DNA from 2 places in the Exiguobacterium sp. QJM3NY_9 genome. Region 2 is predicted to be linked to the other one. Evidence: a T-box and tRNA genes for the amino acid it is inferred to sense, from the RefSeq annotation. Region 2 holds a T-box; the other holds one or more tRNA genes.
What was found. A T-box is a leader RNA that pairs with one kind of tRNA and senses whether it is charged. The one in region 2 lies ahead of trpS (tryptophan--tRNA ligase), so its partner is inferred to be a tRNA-Trp.
Positions count from the first base shown of each region.

Region 1 (6,805 bases), 1.3 Mb from region 2:
GTCTGAAATCAGTTTGAGCGTACTAAAAATCATAAAATAGACAATCAAAAAACCAAGCCAAACTAATAATTTAGTGTCACGTGCGCTCAAAATTTGTAACAATTCATTGTATACACCGACATCCTTTAGCCATGAGAGTGCTAACTCCGATGTCGCAATCGCAAGCGACGTACTGAACAACAGGATGCTAATCAACGGCGCATAACTTAACAGATAGACATTCGTCCGCATTTCTAATCTCCATTCATAGAAAATTCATATGTAGCACACAATTTCTCTTACAGGTATACTATAATAGATTATATCGGTTATTGAGACTGAAGGGGGAAGCAAAAATGGCATTTATTTTAATGATTGGTGTAAGTCTCGCTTTCTTGACAGCGATTTTCACTGCAGGCTACAACAAAAAACCTGAAGGTAACGAATAATAAAAAGGCGCTGATGCATCGAATATGATGCGTCAGCGCTTTTTTGTGTTTAAAGTAGTCCAGCGTACCCTTGCTGCCGTAATGCTTCATACACGATAATTGCAGCCGTATTTGAGACATTTAGCGAACGAACTAAATTTGACTGCGGTAATCGAATACAACGATCTGCATTTTGGTCGATGACTTCAAGCGGTAAGCCTTTTGTTTCTCGACCGAATACAAAGAAGTAGTCTTCCTCGACATTAGACAAATCAATTTGACTTGGATACTGTTCCCCATACTTCGTGATGTAATAAAACTTCCCTTCCGGGTGCTTCTCCCATAATTCTTCGAGTGAATCATGATATCTTACATCAACAAACTCCCAATAATCGAGTCCGGCTCGTTTCAACTGCTTATCATCCGTTGAAAAACCTAATGGACGGATTAAATGAAGAACGGAATGTGTCGCGGCACACGTCCTTGAGATATTTCCTGTATTTTGAGGAATCTCTGGTTGATACATTACAACATGAATTGCCATTATCTTCTCTCTCCTATCTCATGCGCAAGTAGCGCTTGTTTATGATCGATTCCACTCGCAAACCCCGTCAACTTTCCGGATGCCCCGATGATTCGATGACAAGGATAAATCAGCGCGATCGGGTTTCGATTCAGTGCCCCACCGACGGCTCGCGCTGCTTTTTCGGAACCCATCATTTTAGCTAATGTTCCATAACTCGCTGTTTCTCCGAATGGAATCCTTCGAAGATTTGTAAGAACACGCCGCTGAAAATCCGTCACGTCGAGGCGGCAACTAATGCGTTCTAGCGCATTTGGTAGACGATTTTCATAATCATCGAGAGCTTGTTTTAGATGCAGTGGAAGTGGCGCTTCGTACCGCTGTCCTTCTCGAACATATCGTTTAGCGCGCTCAGCATCAAGACCAAAATCTAAATAAACAACGACGTCGTCCTCCCAGGCAATCAGTAACTCTCCGAACGTGAACTTCACTTGTTTATACGGCATCGGGTTCCCTCCACTCCGACAAAAGACGCTCACCTTCCGTTTGGACATCCTGGGCGGAATCATTCATTAGTCGTTCTTCTACGTAACTTTTTTCATCGCCCCCCGCAATACGGCCAATCGCCCAGAGCGCGAGAGCCCGCATATCATCACGTGGATCTGTTTCTGCCATCAAGCGCAGAGCATCAAGCGCTGTCTTGTCTTGATAATGAACGAGTGCACAAATCGCATTTCGTTGAATCGGCTTCTTTCCACGCCAAGCTCCTGAAAGCGAACCGAATTTCGCTTTGAATTCACGATTGCTGAGCGACAAGATTGGAATTAAGAGTGGTTTGACTTGTTCCGGGTCCGGCTGCAATTCAGCATGTTGCGTCGCATGTTTTTTTCGATTGTAAGGACAAACTTGCTGACATGTATCACAGCCGTATAAGCGATTACCTAATGCGTAACGGAAATCTTCCGGAATCAGCGTCTTCGTTTGGGTAATGAAGGAGATACAACGTTTCGCATCAATTACCCCCGGCTCGACTAATGCATCCGTCGGACAGGCATCGATGCACTTATTACACGTTCCGCAGAGTTCTTCAACCGCTTGATCAGGAGGTAAGTAAAGATCTGTAATCAATTCACCGAGGTAAAGATAAGACCCATGTTCTTCGCTAATGATCGAACAATTCTTTCCGCTAAAACCAATTCCTGCCCGTTCTGCGACGGCGCGATCGACGAGTTCACCAGTATCCACCATCGAACGTGTCTTTGCTCCAGGCGATAACTCTTCGATTTTTTTCTCTAGTAGCTGGAGTCGTTGATTCAGCGCCTGATGATAATCAAGCCCCCAAGAAGAGCGACCAAAAATCCCACGCCGTTCCCCGGCTTTCCCACGTGGTGCATCCGTTAACTTACTCGGGTAAGCAACTGCAATCGCGATGATTGATACGGCGTCATCTAGCAACAGTTTCGGAGTTGTCCGTTTTTCGAGATCAGGTTCTTCAAAACCAGATGCATAATTTTTATCCTGCTGATCAATCAATCGTTGTTTCATCGTTAAAAATGGATCGGCCGTCGTCACCCGAAACACATCGATCCCAATCTCTAAAGCATATGCTTGAAGTGTTTCTTTAAGTTGTTCTCCGCGCATGACAGATCCCTCCTTTCATCATTCTATCCTAAACAAAAAGAGCAATGTGTCAGATGAAAACGACACGTTGCTCTTTTAAATAAGCGGGTGAAGGGAATCGAACCCTCATCATCAGCTTGGAAGGCTGAGGTTTTACCACTAAACTACACCCGCATGGGTTAAAACTAAGATTGTGAAAAGGTAAAGCGGGTGAAGGGAATCGAACCCTCATCATCAGCTTGGAAGGCTGAGGTTTTACCACTAAACTACACCCGCAAGATACCGGTGGTCGGAATCGAACCGACACTCCAAAGGAACACGATTTTGAGTCGTGCGCGTCTACCAGTTCCGCCACACCGGCACAATCTCTTGCAAAACTATTGAATTGAAAAGAATTGGAGGCGCCAGTCAGAATCGAACTGACGATAGAGGAGTTGCAGTCCTCTGCCTTACCACTTGGCTATGGCGCCACTCGTTGGAGCGGAAGACGGGATTCGAACCCGCGACCCCGACCTTGGCAAGGTCGTATTCTACCACTGAACTACTTCCGCTTAAAAAGCTGGGCTGGAAGGGATCGAACCTTCGCGTGCTGGAATCAAAATCCAGTGCCTTACCACTTGGCTACAGCCCAATAATAAGAGGGCGACTGATGGGAATTGAACCCACGAATGCCGGAATCACAATCCGGTGCGTTAACCACTTCGCCACAATCGCCATAATAAACAGGGGCAGCAGGAATCGAACCCGCGCTGACGGTTTTGGAGACCGTAGTTCTACCGCTAAACTATGCCCCTATGGTGGTGGGGGGGGGCGGATTCGAACCGCCGAACCCGAGGGAGCGGATTTACAGTCCGCCGCGTTTAGCCACTTCGCTACCCCCCCACAAATGGGAAATCAACTTCATTCTTCTATAAAAGGTGGCTTTGGACGGAATCGAACCGCCGACACGAGGATTTTCAGTCCTCTGCTCTACCGACTGAGCTACAAAGCCTTAACAATGGCGGTCCTGACGGGATTCGAACCCGCGATCTCCTGCGTGACAGGCAGGCATGTTAACCGCTACACCACAGGACCGTATGTATTGCGGGGGCCGGATTTGAACCGACGACCTTTGGGTTATGAGCCCAACGAGCTACCAGACTGCTCCACCCCGCGATGATAAAAATGGTGACCCGTACGGGAATCGAACCCGTGTTACCGCCGTGAAAGGGCGGTGTCTTAACCGCTTGACCAACGGGCCATCGTAGTAAAATTGAAACGTTACATATAATTATGGCGGAGAGCAAGGGATTCGAACCCTTGAGACGCTTATGACGCCTACACGATTTCCAATCGTGCTCCTTCGGCCACTCGGACAGCTCTCCAGTGAACGTGGTGAAGAAGTTATTAATGGCTCCGCAAGTAGGATTTGAACCTACGACCTACCGGTTAACAGCCGGTTGCTCTACCACTGAGCTATTGCGGAACGATCGCCTGGCAGCGTCCTATCCTCACAGGGGGAAGCCCCCAACTACTTTCGGCGTTCAAGTGCTTAACTTCCGTGTTCGGCATGGGAACGGGTGTGACCACTTGGCTATCGCCACCAGACATCTATTATCTTAACATTATGTTTCCATAACGTCAAGCACTTTTTTTGAAAGGCTCGCGCCCTCAAAACTGAAGTCATCAACAAAATCATCTGCTAGAACAAGGCCTCGACCGATTAGTATCACTCAGCTCCGCATGTCACCATGCTTCCACCCGTGACCTATCTACCTCATCGTCTCTGAGGGGTCTTTCTTGATTACTCAAAGGGAAATCTCATCTTGGAGGGGGCTTCATGCTTAGATGCTTTCAGCATTTATCCCGTCCGCACGTAGCTACCCAGCGATGCTCCTGGCGGAACAACTGGTACACCAGCGGTGCGTCCATCCCGGTCCTCTCGTACTAAGGACAGCTCTCCTCAAATTTCCTGCGCCCACGACGGATAGGGACCGAACTGTCTCACGACGTTCTGAACCCAGCTCGCGTACCGCTTTAATGGGCGAACAGCCCAACCCTTGGGACCTACTCCAGCCCCAGGATGCGATGAGCCGACATCGAGGTGCCAAACCTCCCCGTCGATGTGGACTCTTGGGGGAGATCAGCCTGTTATCCCCAGGGTAGCTTTTATCCGTTGAGCGATGGCCCTTCCATGCGGAACCACCGGATCACTAAGCCCGACTTTCGTCCCTGCTCGACTTGTAGGTCTCGCAGTCAAGCTCCCTTCTGCCTTTGCGCTCTACGAATGATTTCCAACCATTCTGAGGGAACCTTTGGGCGCCTCCGTTACTGTTTAGGAGGCGACCGCCCCAGTCAAACTACCCGCCTGACACGGTCCTCCAGCCGGATTACGGCTGCGAGTTAGAGACTCTATGCATGAAGGGCGGTATCCCAAGGGTGACTCCTCCGAAGCTGGCGCTCCGGTCTCGACGTCTCCCGCCTATCCTGTACATCATGCACAAAGCCTCAATATCAGGCTGTAGTAAAGCTCCATGGGGTCTTTCCGTCCTGTCGCGGGTAACCTGCATCTTCACAGGTACTATGATTTCACCGGGTCTCTCGTTGAGACAGTGCCCAAATCGTTACGCCTTTCGTGCGGGTCGGAACTTACCCGACAAGGAATTTCGCTACCTTAGGACCGTTATAGTTACGGCCGCCGTTTACTGGGGCTTCGGTTCAAAGCTTCGCTTGCGCTAACCCATCCCCTTAACCTTCCAGCACCGGGCAGGCGTCAGCCCCTATACGTCATCTTGCGATTTAGCAGAGACCTGTGTTTTTGCTAAACAGTCGTTTGGGCCTATTCACTGCGGCTCTACTCATGTAGAGCGTCCCTTCTCCCGAAGTTACGGGACCATTTTGCCGAGTTCCTTAACGAGAGTTATCCCGCGCGTCTTAGAATTCTCATCCCGCCTACCTGTGTCGGTTTACGGTACTGGCACCTTCCACCTCACTAGAGGCTTTTCTTGGCAGTGTGAAATCGTGACCTTCGTCCCTAGGGGACTCCGCGTCGTTCCTCGATCTTGGTGCCTGACGGATTTGCCAATCAGACAATCTCGAAACTTACACATGCACTTCCATCCGCATGCGTCACTATCCTCCTGCGTCCCCCCATTGTTCAAACGGTGGATCGGTGGTACAGGAATATCAACCTGTTATCCATCGCCTACGCCTTTCGGCCTCGGCTTAGGTCCAGACTAACCCTGAGCGGACGAGCCTTCCTCAGGAAACCTTGGGCTTTCGACGGAGGGGATTCTCACCCCTCTTTTCGCTACTCACACCGGCATTCTCACTTCCAAACGCTCCACTGCTCCTTCCGGTACAGCTTCACAGCGGTTTGGAACGCTCCCCTACCATTCCTTACGGAATCCGCAGCTTCGGTGGTATGTTTAGCCCCGTTACATTTTCGGCGCGGCGCCACTCGACTAGTGAGCTATTACGCACTCTTTGAATGGTGGCTGCTTCTAAGCCAACATCCTAGCTGTCTAGGCAGCGCCACATCCTTTTCCACTTAACATACACTTTGGGACCTTAGCTGGCGGTCTGGGCTGTTTCCCTCTTGACTACGGATCTTATCACTCGCAGTCTGACTCCCGAGTATAAGTTGCCGGCATTCGGAGTTTAACTGAATTCGGTAACCCTGTGGGGGCCCCTAGTCCAATCAGTGCTCTACCTCCGGAACTCTCAACCTCGAGGCTAGCCCTAAAGCTATTTCGGGGAGAACCAGCTATCTCCAGGTTCGATTGGCATTTCACCGCTACCCACACCTCATCCCCGCACTTTTCAACGTGCGTGGGTTCGGACCTCCAGTCAGTGTTACCTGACCTTCATCCTGGACATGGGTAGATCACCTGGTTTCGGGTCTACGACAACGCACTATGGCGCCCTATTCAGACTCGCTTTCGCTACGGCTCCGCCTCATCAGCTTAACCTCGCGCGCTATCGTAACTCGCCGGTTCATTCTACAAAAGGCACGCCATCACCCATTAACGGGCTCTGACTACTTGTAGGCATACGGTTTCAGGATCTATTTCACTCCCCTTCCGGGGTGCTTTTCACCTTTCCCTCACGGTACTGGTTCACTATCGGTCACTAGGGAGTATTTAGCCTTGGGAGATGGTCCTCCCGGATTCCGACGGGGTTTCACGTGTCCCGCCGTACTCAGGATCCACTCTGGAGGGAAAACAGTTTCAGCTACAGGGCTGTCACCTTCTTCGGCCGACCTTTCCAGGTCATT
Region 1 is NZ_CM149679.1:722,879-729,683, reverse strand. Features, by position in the region: gene AC0VYQ_RS03650 (DUF5366 family protein) at 1-231, opposite strand, end outside; gene trmL (tRNA (uridine(34)/cytosine(34)/5-carboxymethylaminomethyluridine(34)-2'-O)-methyltransferase TrmL) at 478-951, opposite strand; gene AC0VYQ_RS03640 (methylated-DNA--[protein]-cysteine S-methyltransferase) at 951-1,436, opposite strand; gene queG (tRNA epoxyqueuosine(34) reductase QueG) at 1,426-2,571, opposite strand; tRNA gene AC0VYQ_RS03630 (tRNA-Gly) at 2,654-2,724, opposite strand; tRNA gene AC0VYQ_RS03625 (tRNA-Gly) at 2,756-2,826, opposite strand; tRNA gene AC0VYQ_RS03620 (tRNA-Leu) at 2,831-2,911, opposite strand; tRNA gene AC0VYQ_RS03615 (tRNA-Cys) at 2,947-3,020, opposite strand; tRNA gene AC0VYQ_RS03610 (tRNA-Gly) at 3,027-3,101, opposite strand; tRNA gene AC0VYQ_RS03605 (tRNA-Gln) at 3,110-3,181, opposite strand; tRNA gene AC0VYQ_RS03600 (tRNA-His) at 3,192-3,264, opposite strand; tRNA gene AC0VYQ_RS03595 (tRNA-Trp) at 3,274-3,344, opposite strand; tRNA gene AC0VYQ_RS03590 (tRNA-Tyr) at 3,349-3,432, opposite strand; tRNA gene AC0VYQ_RS03585 (tRNA-Phe) at 3,469-3,541, opposite strand; tRNA gene AC0VYQ_RS03580 (tRNA-Asp) at 3,549-3,624, opposite strand; tRNA gene AC0VYQ_RS03575 (tRNA-Met) at 3,632-3,705, opposite strand; tRNA gene AC0VYQ_RS03570 (tRNA-Glu) at 3,716-3,790, opposite strand; tRNA gene AC0VYQ_RS03565 (tRNA-Ser) at 3,824-3,914, opposite strand; tRNA gene AC0VYQ_RS03560 (tRNA-Asn) at 3,941-4,015, opposite strand; rRNA gene rrf (5S ribosomal RNA) at 4,022-4,137, opposite strand; rRNA gene AC0VYQ_RS03550 (23S ribosomal RNA) at 4,233-6,805, opposite strand, start outside.
Region 1: it has a tRNA-Trp gene. The T-box ahead of trpS (tryptophan--tRNA ligase) is inferred to sense a tRNA for this amino acid. The anticodon was not compared.

Region 2 (6,805 bases):
AATAGTTTCCATTGTGGATGAACTCCTCTCTAATTTCCGTTAGCGGCGTAGACGTGGATCAAACGCATCCCGTAATCCATCGGCCAACATGTTAAAGCTGATCATTAGGAGTACGATGACCGTCGATGGCACGACAAGCAAGTAAGGGAACGTCTTCAATTCTTTGTACCCTTCGTTGATCAATGTACCAAGGGACGGTTTCGGTGGAGCGAGACCAAGTCCAATGAAGCTAAGGAACGCTTCGAAGAAAATCGCACTAGGAATCGTGAACATAAGTGAGATGATAATAATTCCAAGAGTATTTGGAATCAAATGCTTAAAGATTAAACGTGAGCTAGAAGCCCCAAGCGTACGTGCTGCGAGTACAAATTCCTGATTCTTAAGTTTCAGGATTTGTCCTCGAACGAGTCGACTCATCCCAATCCATCCGGTGATGGTCATCGCCAAGATGATCGTCGTGATCCCCGGTTCAAGAATCAAGATGAACAGAATGATTAAGATTAAGTTCGGAATCCCGGTCAGGATTTCCGTAATACGTTGCATGATGTTATCAACACGACCGCCATAGTAAGCAGAAAGTCCACCATATGTGACACCGATGATGACATCGATGATTGCAGCCATGACACCAATAAAGAGTGAAACGCGTGTACCTTCCCAGACACGTGACCAAGAGTCACGTCCGAGATGATCCGTTCCGAACCAGTAGTTTTCTGTTACTTGTTTTTGCTCGTAAAAATCAATTTCTTTATCACCTAATGTTGCCATACCATCAAATCCGGCCCACTCAAGCCCTGTTACTTTTGGTGGTAGCTTCGCTTGCGTGATCGTTTGCGTGTAAGCATCGCGCCCTGAAATCATCGGTCCGAAGATTGAAAGTAACGCAATGATAAGAATGATGATGAGCGAAAGAATCGCTGCTTTATTTCGAATAAGACGCGTCCAGGCATCTTGCCAGAAATTTAAACTTTTTCCGGCGATACGCTCTCCGGCTTGTTCGTTGAACTCAACCGTTTGAAACAGTGACGAATCGAATTGTTCCGTTTTTGCATTTGAATTTTGCTCTGCCATTATTCATTACCCCCCAAACGAATCCGTGGATCAACGACACCGTACAGTAAGTCGACGATCAAAATCATAAGGATGAAGACCGCTGAGAAGAACAGTGTTGTTCCCATGATGACTGTATAGTCATTTAGCGTGATTGATGATACGAACAACTCACCAAGACCTGGTACAGCAAAGATTCTTTCAATGACGAGTGTTCCTGTGATTAAGGCAGCAGTCATCGGTCCAAGAATCGTAATTGCTGGAATCAAGGCATTACGCACCATGTGTTTCCACGTGATCGATTGTCCATCTAGTCCTTTTGCCTTAGCAAGCGTGACATAATCCTGTCCTGTTACCTCGAGCATCTCCGTTCGAACAAAACGAGCGATGGAGGCGGTAACTCCTAAGGACAAGGAAATTGTAGGCAAAATCGTATGTGCTGGGCTTTCCCAGAAGGCGACCGGCAAAATGCCCCATTTCACTCCTACGTAGTATTGAAGAAGCGAAGCAAATACGAACGACGGTATTGAAATACCGAGTACTGATGCAAACATCGCACCGTAATCAATCGCTGTGTTATGACGTAGTGCCGCAACGACACCAAGTAAAAGACCTGCAAAGACACCGAGTATAAGTGCTTGTGCTCCTAATTGAGCTGACGGTCCGATCCGTTCCATGATTAAATCTGTAACAGGACGGCTATCATATTTAAATGATACTCCTAAGTCCCCTTGGAACAAGTTGACCATGTACGCTGCGTAGCGTTGTGGAAGTGGATCATTCAAGTTGTACTTATCCCGAAGGATATTCAATTGCTCAGGAGAAAGCTTTTCCTGGTTTTGGAACGGTGAACCTGGTAACAGATCCATCAAGAAGAACGTGAATGAAGCGATGAGTAAAAACGTCAGTACGCCGTAAGTAAGGCGTTGAGCTAAATAACGGCCCATAGATGGCACCCCCTATAAAGATTTTTCTGTTTTTTTCGAAAACATCAATAAAACCAGTATGACGTAAAATTGTCGGAACATTCAAGAATTTTGTTGTAAAATTTTAAATTCTTTTTTTGTGCCAACCTGATATGATGCCCCCCATGATCACTGCTTTTTCACAGTTAACCAATATTTCAGAATTTTTCGTTTGATTCCATTATACTTTGCTAACAAAGTAATTAGAACATCTTTTTTACAAATAGTTCACATTTCGTTTAGAAATGATTACACATTCAGAAAAAGTAGTATAAAACAGGAGCGTTCCCTGAACCTAATTCGGGACGCTCCAGTTTTTTTACTTCATATCAACATATTTGTATTGGAAATCCGCACCAAACAATTGGCGTTTGAAGTTTTCAACTGTCGGACGGCTCAAGTAAGCTGCACCTGCTTGATACAATGGTGCAATTGCTTGATCTTTCTCGATCAATTGGGCTTCCGCTTGCTTGAACAAGTCGAGACGTTTCGTAACATCTGCTTCTTCATTGGCAGCATTCAACAACTTATCATATGCTGATGAGTCGTAATTAACATCGTTTTGACTATTTGTTGATTCAAAGATCGACAAATTCGACATTGGATCTTGGTAATCAGGACCCCAAAGTGAATACGACATTTGGTAGTCACCTTTAGACTCTAAATCGAGTTTGTTCTTGAATGGCTGTTGTTTGATTGAAACTGTCACGTTCGGCAAGTTTCTTTCAATTTGACCTTTCATGTACTCACTTGTCTTTTTAGAGTCTTCGCTGTCGAACGATAATAGTTCAATCGTTGTTTTCTTATCGCCATTTGCTTTTTTCCAAAGATCAGCTGCTTCGTTCCCATCACGATCGAACCAGTTAATGTCACTCGTATAGTCTTTTCCAGCTTCATCTTTAATGAAGTCTTTTGGAATGAAGCTTGTTGTTGGAATCGAACCATTCGCAAGTAACGTTTCTGTGATGCCTTTAGGATCAATTGCGCGAGCAATCGCTTTGCGGGCATTGACATCTTTCATCGTCGCATCTTCGTTATTGAACTTCAAATAAGCGATAGTAGAACGTAATGCCGTATTGAATTCAGGTTTCGATTCATAAACAGCAACTTGTTCAGATGTTAAGCCAGCATAATCGATGTCATTCGATTCATACAGGTTAGTAACCGTTGACGAATCTTTAACGACACGAATCGTTACTTCGTCAAGACTGACGGCATCTTTATCCCAGTAGTTTTCATTCTTAGTCAAGACACGTTTTGAATCTGTTTTCCAAGATGTCCAAACGAATGGTCCGTTGTATAACAATTTATCCGGTTGAAGTGAAAAGTCTTTTTCGTTCTTTTTATAAAAATCTTCACTAATCGGTGTATATGTTCCAAATGACGTCAGTGACAAGAAGTACGGCGATGGACGCTCAAGTGTTACTTCAAGCGTTTTATCATCAAGTGCTTTGACTCCTAATTCATCAACTGGTTTTTTCCCTTGTGAGACAGCTGCACCATTTTTGACGGTATCAAAGATATAGGCATATCCTGAACCTGTTTCTGGATCAACTGCACGTTTCCAAGCAAATTCAAAATCTTGTGCTTTGACTGGAGAACCATCAGACCATTTCGATTCACGAAGTGTAAACGTGTACGTGAGGTTATCACTCGAGATATCTGTTTTTTCGGCTAGTGCAGGAATCGCCTTACCTTCTTTGTCTAACCGGTAGAGTCCTTCCATCGTGTTTCCAATCATATCAAATGCGACTGAATCCGTTGCTTTAGCCGGGTCGACCGTCGTAATATCGGACGTACTCGTTAAGCGCAAGTTTTTCTTGTCTGAAGAACCTGAATCTTTATCTCCGCTCGTCGAACATCCTGCAAGGACTACACTCCCTGCAAGCATGACTGATAACGCGAGACCGACAGTTTTTTTCTTCATCGGTGAGTCATCTCCTTTTCAATTTTCAAGTTGCCATAAACAGTTATGACATCAATAACGTTGGATCGAATCCACATGCATTCCCCAAAATGCATTGACCTGGTTTCGAAAATTCAAACGAAGTGATAAGTTGATTTTATGTGAGAATAACAATAACGTCAAGTGAATAGTCACACTATTTGCTGTTTTAAGATATATAACCGTAATAAATTCGTAACTTTCGGGAGCATTGCGTATAATGGATTCATAATCCATATTAAGGGGGACTACTATGCGTTTTCACTTGTTTCGTCCGATTTTAATCGCTTTAATTTTATCGATTATTTACACCATTTGGGCGAGTTTCACGGATTCAACCCATTCTTTTTTCTATCACTTTTCGGGTGGATTATTTATCTCAGGATTCATCTTAATGGCAATCGGATTATTTTCTAACATGTCTGCAAATGGATTTTTTAGAGGGCTGACTGCCGGGTTCAAAAAACAACGTGAGGCAAGATTACGAGAAATCGATGGTGAGTATCACGAGGACGAGGATGAAGAGCACGAAGTGTATGAAGAAAAGCGGAAACGTTCTTTAAACCGGACAGGGCCATACTTGTCTAGCGGCTTATTGTGCATTGTTTTCTCATTGCTTTTGTCATTCGTTTAAACGAATTTTTCGTGACGCTAGACAATGGTCTATGGTAAAATCTTGTTAAGTTACATGTATAATAACACGGTGAAGAAGAGTAGTACATCGAGTCGTCACTTTAAGAGAGTCCATGGTTGGTGTGAATGGATAGTGGATGCAGATGGAATGGACTTCGGAGTGGCTGACTTGAACAGTGAAGTAGAGTCAGACGGGATTGCCCGTTACAGCAGTTTAGAGCGGCTATTATCATAGCAACTTGGGTGGCAACGCGATGACTCGTCCCTTGATTATTCAAGGGACGAGTCATCTTTTTTTATTCTATTTTCGGAGGGAAACGATTATGAAAACGATTTTTTCAGGTATTAAACCAACCGGTACAGTCACGCTAGGAAACTACATTGGGGCGATGAAGCATTTTGTCAACTTACAAGATGAGCATGATGCCTATTATTGTATCGTCGATCTCCATTCGATCACAGTCGAGATTGACCGTGTCGAGTTGATGAACAATACACGTGCCCTCGCTGCACTGTATATTGCAAGTGGTCTCGACCCAGAAAAAGCGACGATTTTCGTCCAATCAGAAGTCAAAGCACACGCGCAGCTCGGTTGGATGTTAACGTGCCTAGCAGGTATGGGTGAACTTGAACGCATGACGCAATATAAAGATAAATCACAAGGAAAAGAGCGGATTGGCGCAGGTCTCTTCGTCTATCCGACGTTAATGGCCTCTGACATCCTTTTATATGATGCGGAACTTGTCCCTGTCGGTGAAGATCAAAAACAACACATCGAGTTGACACGCGACTTAGCACAACGATTCAATAGCCGGTACTATGAAACCTTTAAAATGCCTGAGCCAGTCATCGCAGAAACAGGTGCTCGTATCATGAGTTTGACGACACCAGAGAAAAAAATGTCTAAAACAGATACGAATCCAAAAGGTTACATCACGATGCTCGATGAACCAGCTAGTATCCGTAAAAAAATTAAGTCGGCCGTGACGGATTCGGAAGGAATTGTTAAGTTCGATCGGGAAAACAAACCGGGTGTCTCAAACTTACTCGAAATCTATTCACTACTCGCTAATATCTCCATCGCCGAGCTCGAAGCGAAATACGAAGGTTCAAATTATGGCGTGTTCAAAGCAGATGTCGCTGAAGCAATCATTGCCGAGCTCGAGCCGATTCAAAAACGCTATTATGAGTTAATCGATTCAGAAGAACTCGATGTCATTTTAGATCAAGGCCGTGAAAAAGCTGACCTCGTCGCTTCTCGTAAACTTGCTAAAGTAGAAAAAGCCATGGGGCTCCAACGTAAACGTGCTAAAGTCAAAAAATAATCAATTCTTTCATTAAAAAAGGTCCTGTGCTCTTTGTGTTGAACTGAACCCTGAATGGTGGACACTTGATAAAAGACCCCATTCGGGGTTTTTTGTGTTTAAAGATATCGATATACTGTATCTATTCAATTTAGACGGGAGAATTATTCATGAACAGACGTACCTTCAATCCAGATCAAATCAGACAACTTGAAGCGAATCTTCACGTAGCCTCGGTATCAGATCGTACGATTCAATATAAAGGAGAATTTAAGATTCACGCTGTACGTGAGAATTTAGCTGGTAAGCGACCGATACAAATCTTTGAAGAAAGCGGCTTTGACCTGGACATGATCGGTAAGCGAACAACGAACGAAGCGTTGAAACGATGGCGGAAGACCTATCGCATTTATGGAGAAGAAGGACTCTTGAATGAGAGACGTGGAAAATCAAATCTTGGAGGTCGACCGAAAAAAGATGATTCCGTCGAACGACGCCTTGCGAAAGCTGAAGCACGAATCAAGTACCTCACAGCGGAGAACGAATTACTAAAAAAGCTCGACGCTCTCGAAAGAGAGGCGAAGTATCGAAACTAACCGCATCTGAGCGCTATCAGGCAATCAATATTGTCTTACGGAAACAATCATCGGGCCGATTCGTGACGGACCTATGTACGCTCGCTGAAGTGAGCCGCAGTGGTTATTACGCCTGGCTCGCACGTACGGATAGTGTTTCCCTTCGGGAAGAACGCGACTATGCGGACTACCTACTTCTAAAACGTGTTCATGATCGTCACAAGGGAAAAATCGGCTATCGTGGTCTTTACATGGAGATGCTTGATGTCATTGGTGGACCGATGAATCATAAACGTATTTTGCGTATCATGAGGAAGTTTGGAATCGTGACGA
Region 2 is NZ_CM149679.1:2,043,313-2,050,117, forward strand. Features, by position in the region: gene AC0VYQ_RS10585 (ABC transporter ATP-binding protein) at 1-12, opposite strand, end outside; gene opp3C (oligopeptide ABC transporter permease) at 40-1,071, opposite strand; gene opp3b (oligopeptide ABC transporter permease) at 1,071-1,997, opposite strand; gene AC0VYQ_RS10600 (peptide ABC transporter substrate-binding protein) at 2,335-3,942, opposite strand; gene AC0VYQ_RS10605 (DUF3899 domain-containing protein) at 4,214-4,594, shown strand; T-box leader at 4,655-4,863, shown strand; gene trpS (tryptophan--tRNA ligase) at 4,914-5,918, shown strand; one part of gene AC0VYQ_RS10615 (IS3 family transposase) at 6,068-6,437, shown strand; one part of gene AC0VYQ_RS10615 (IS3 family transposase) at 6,437-6,805, shown strand, end outside.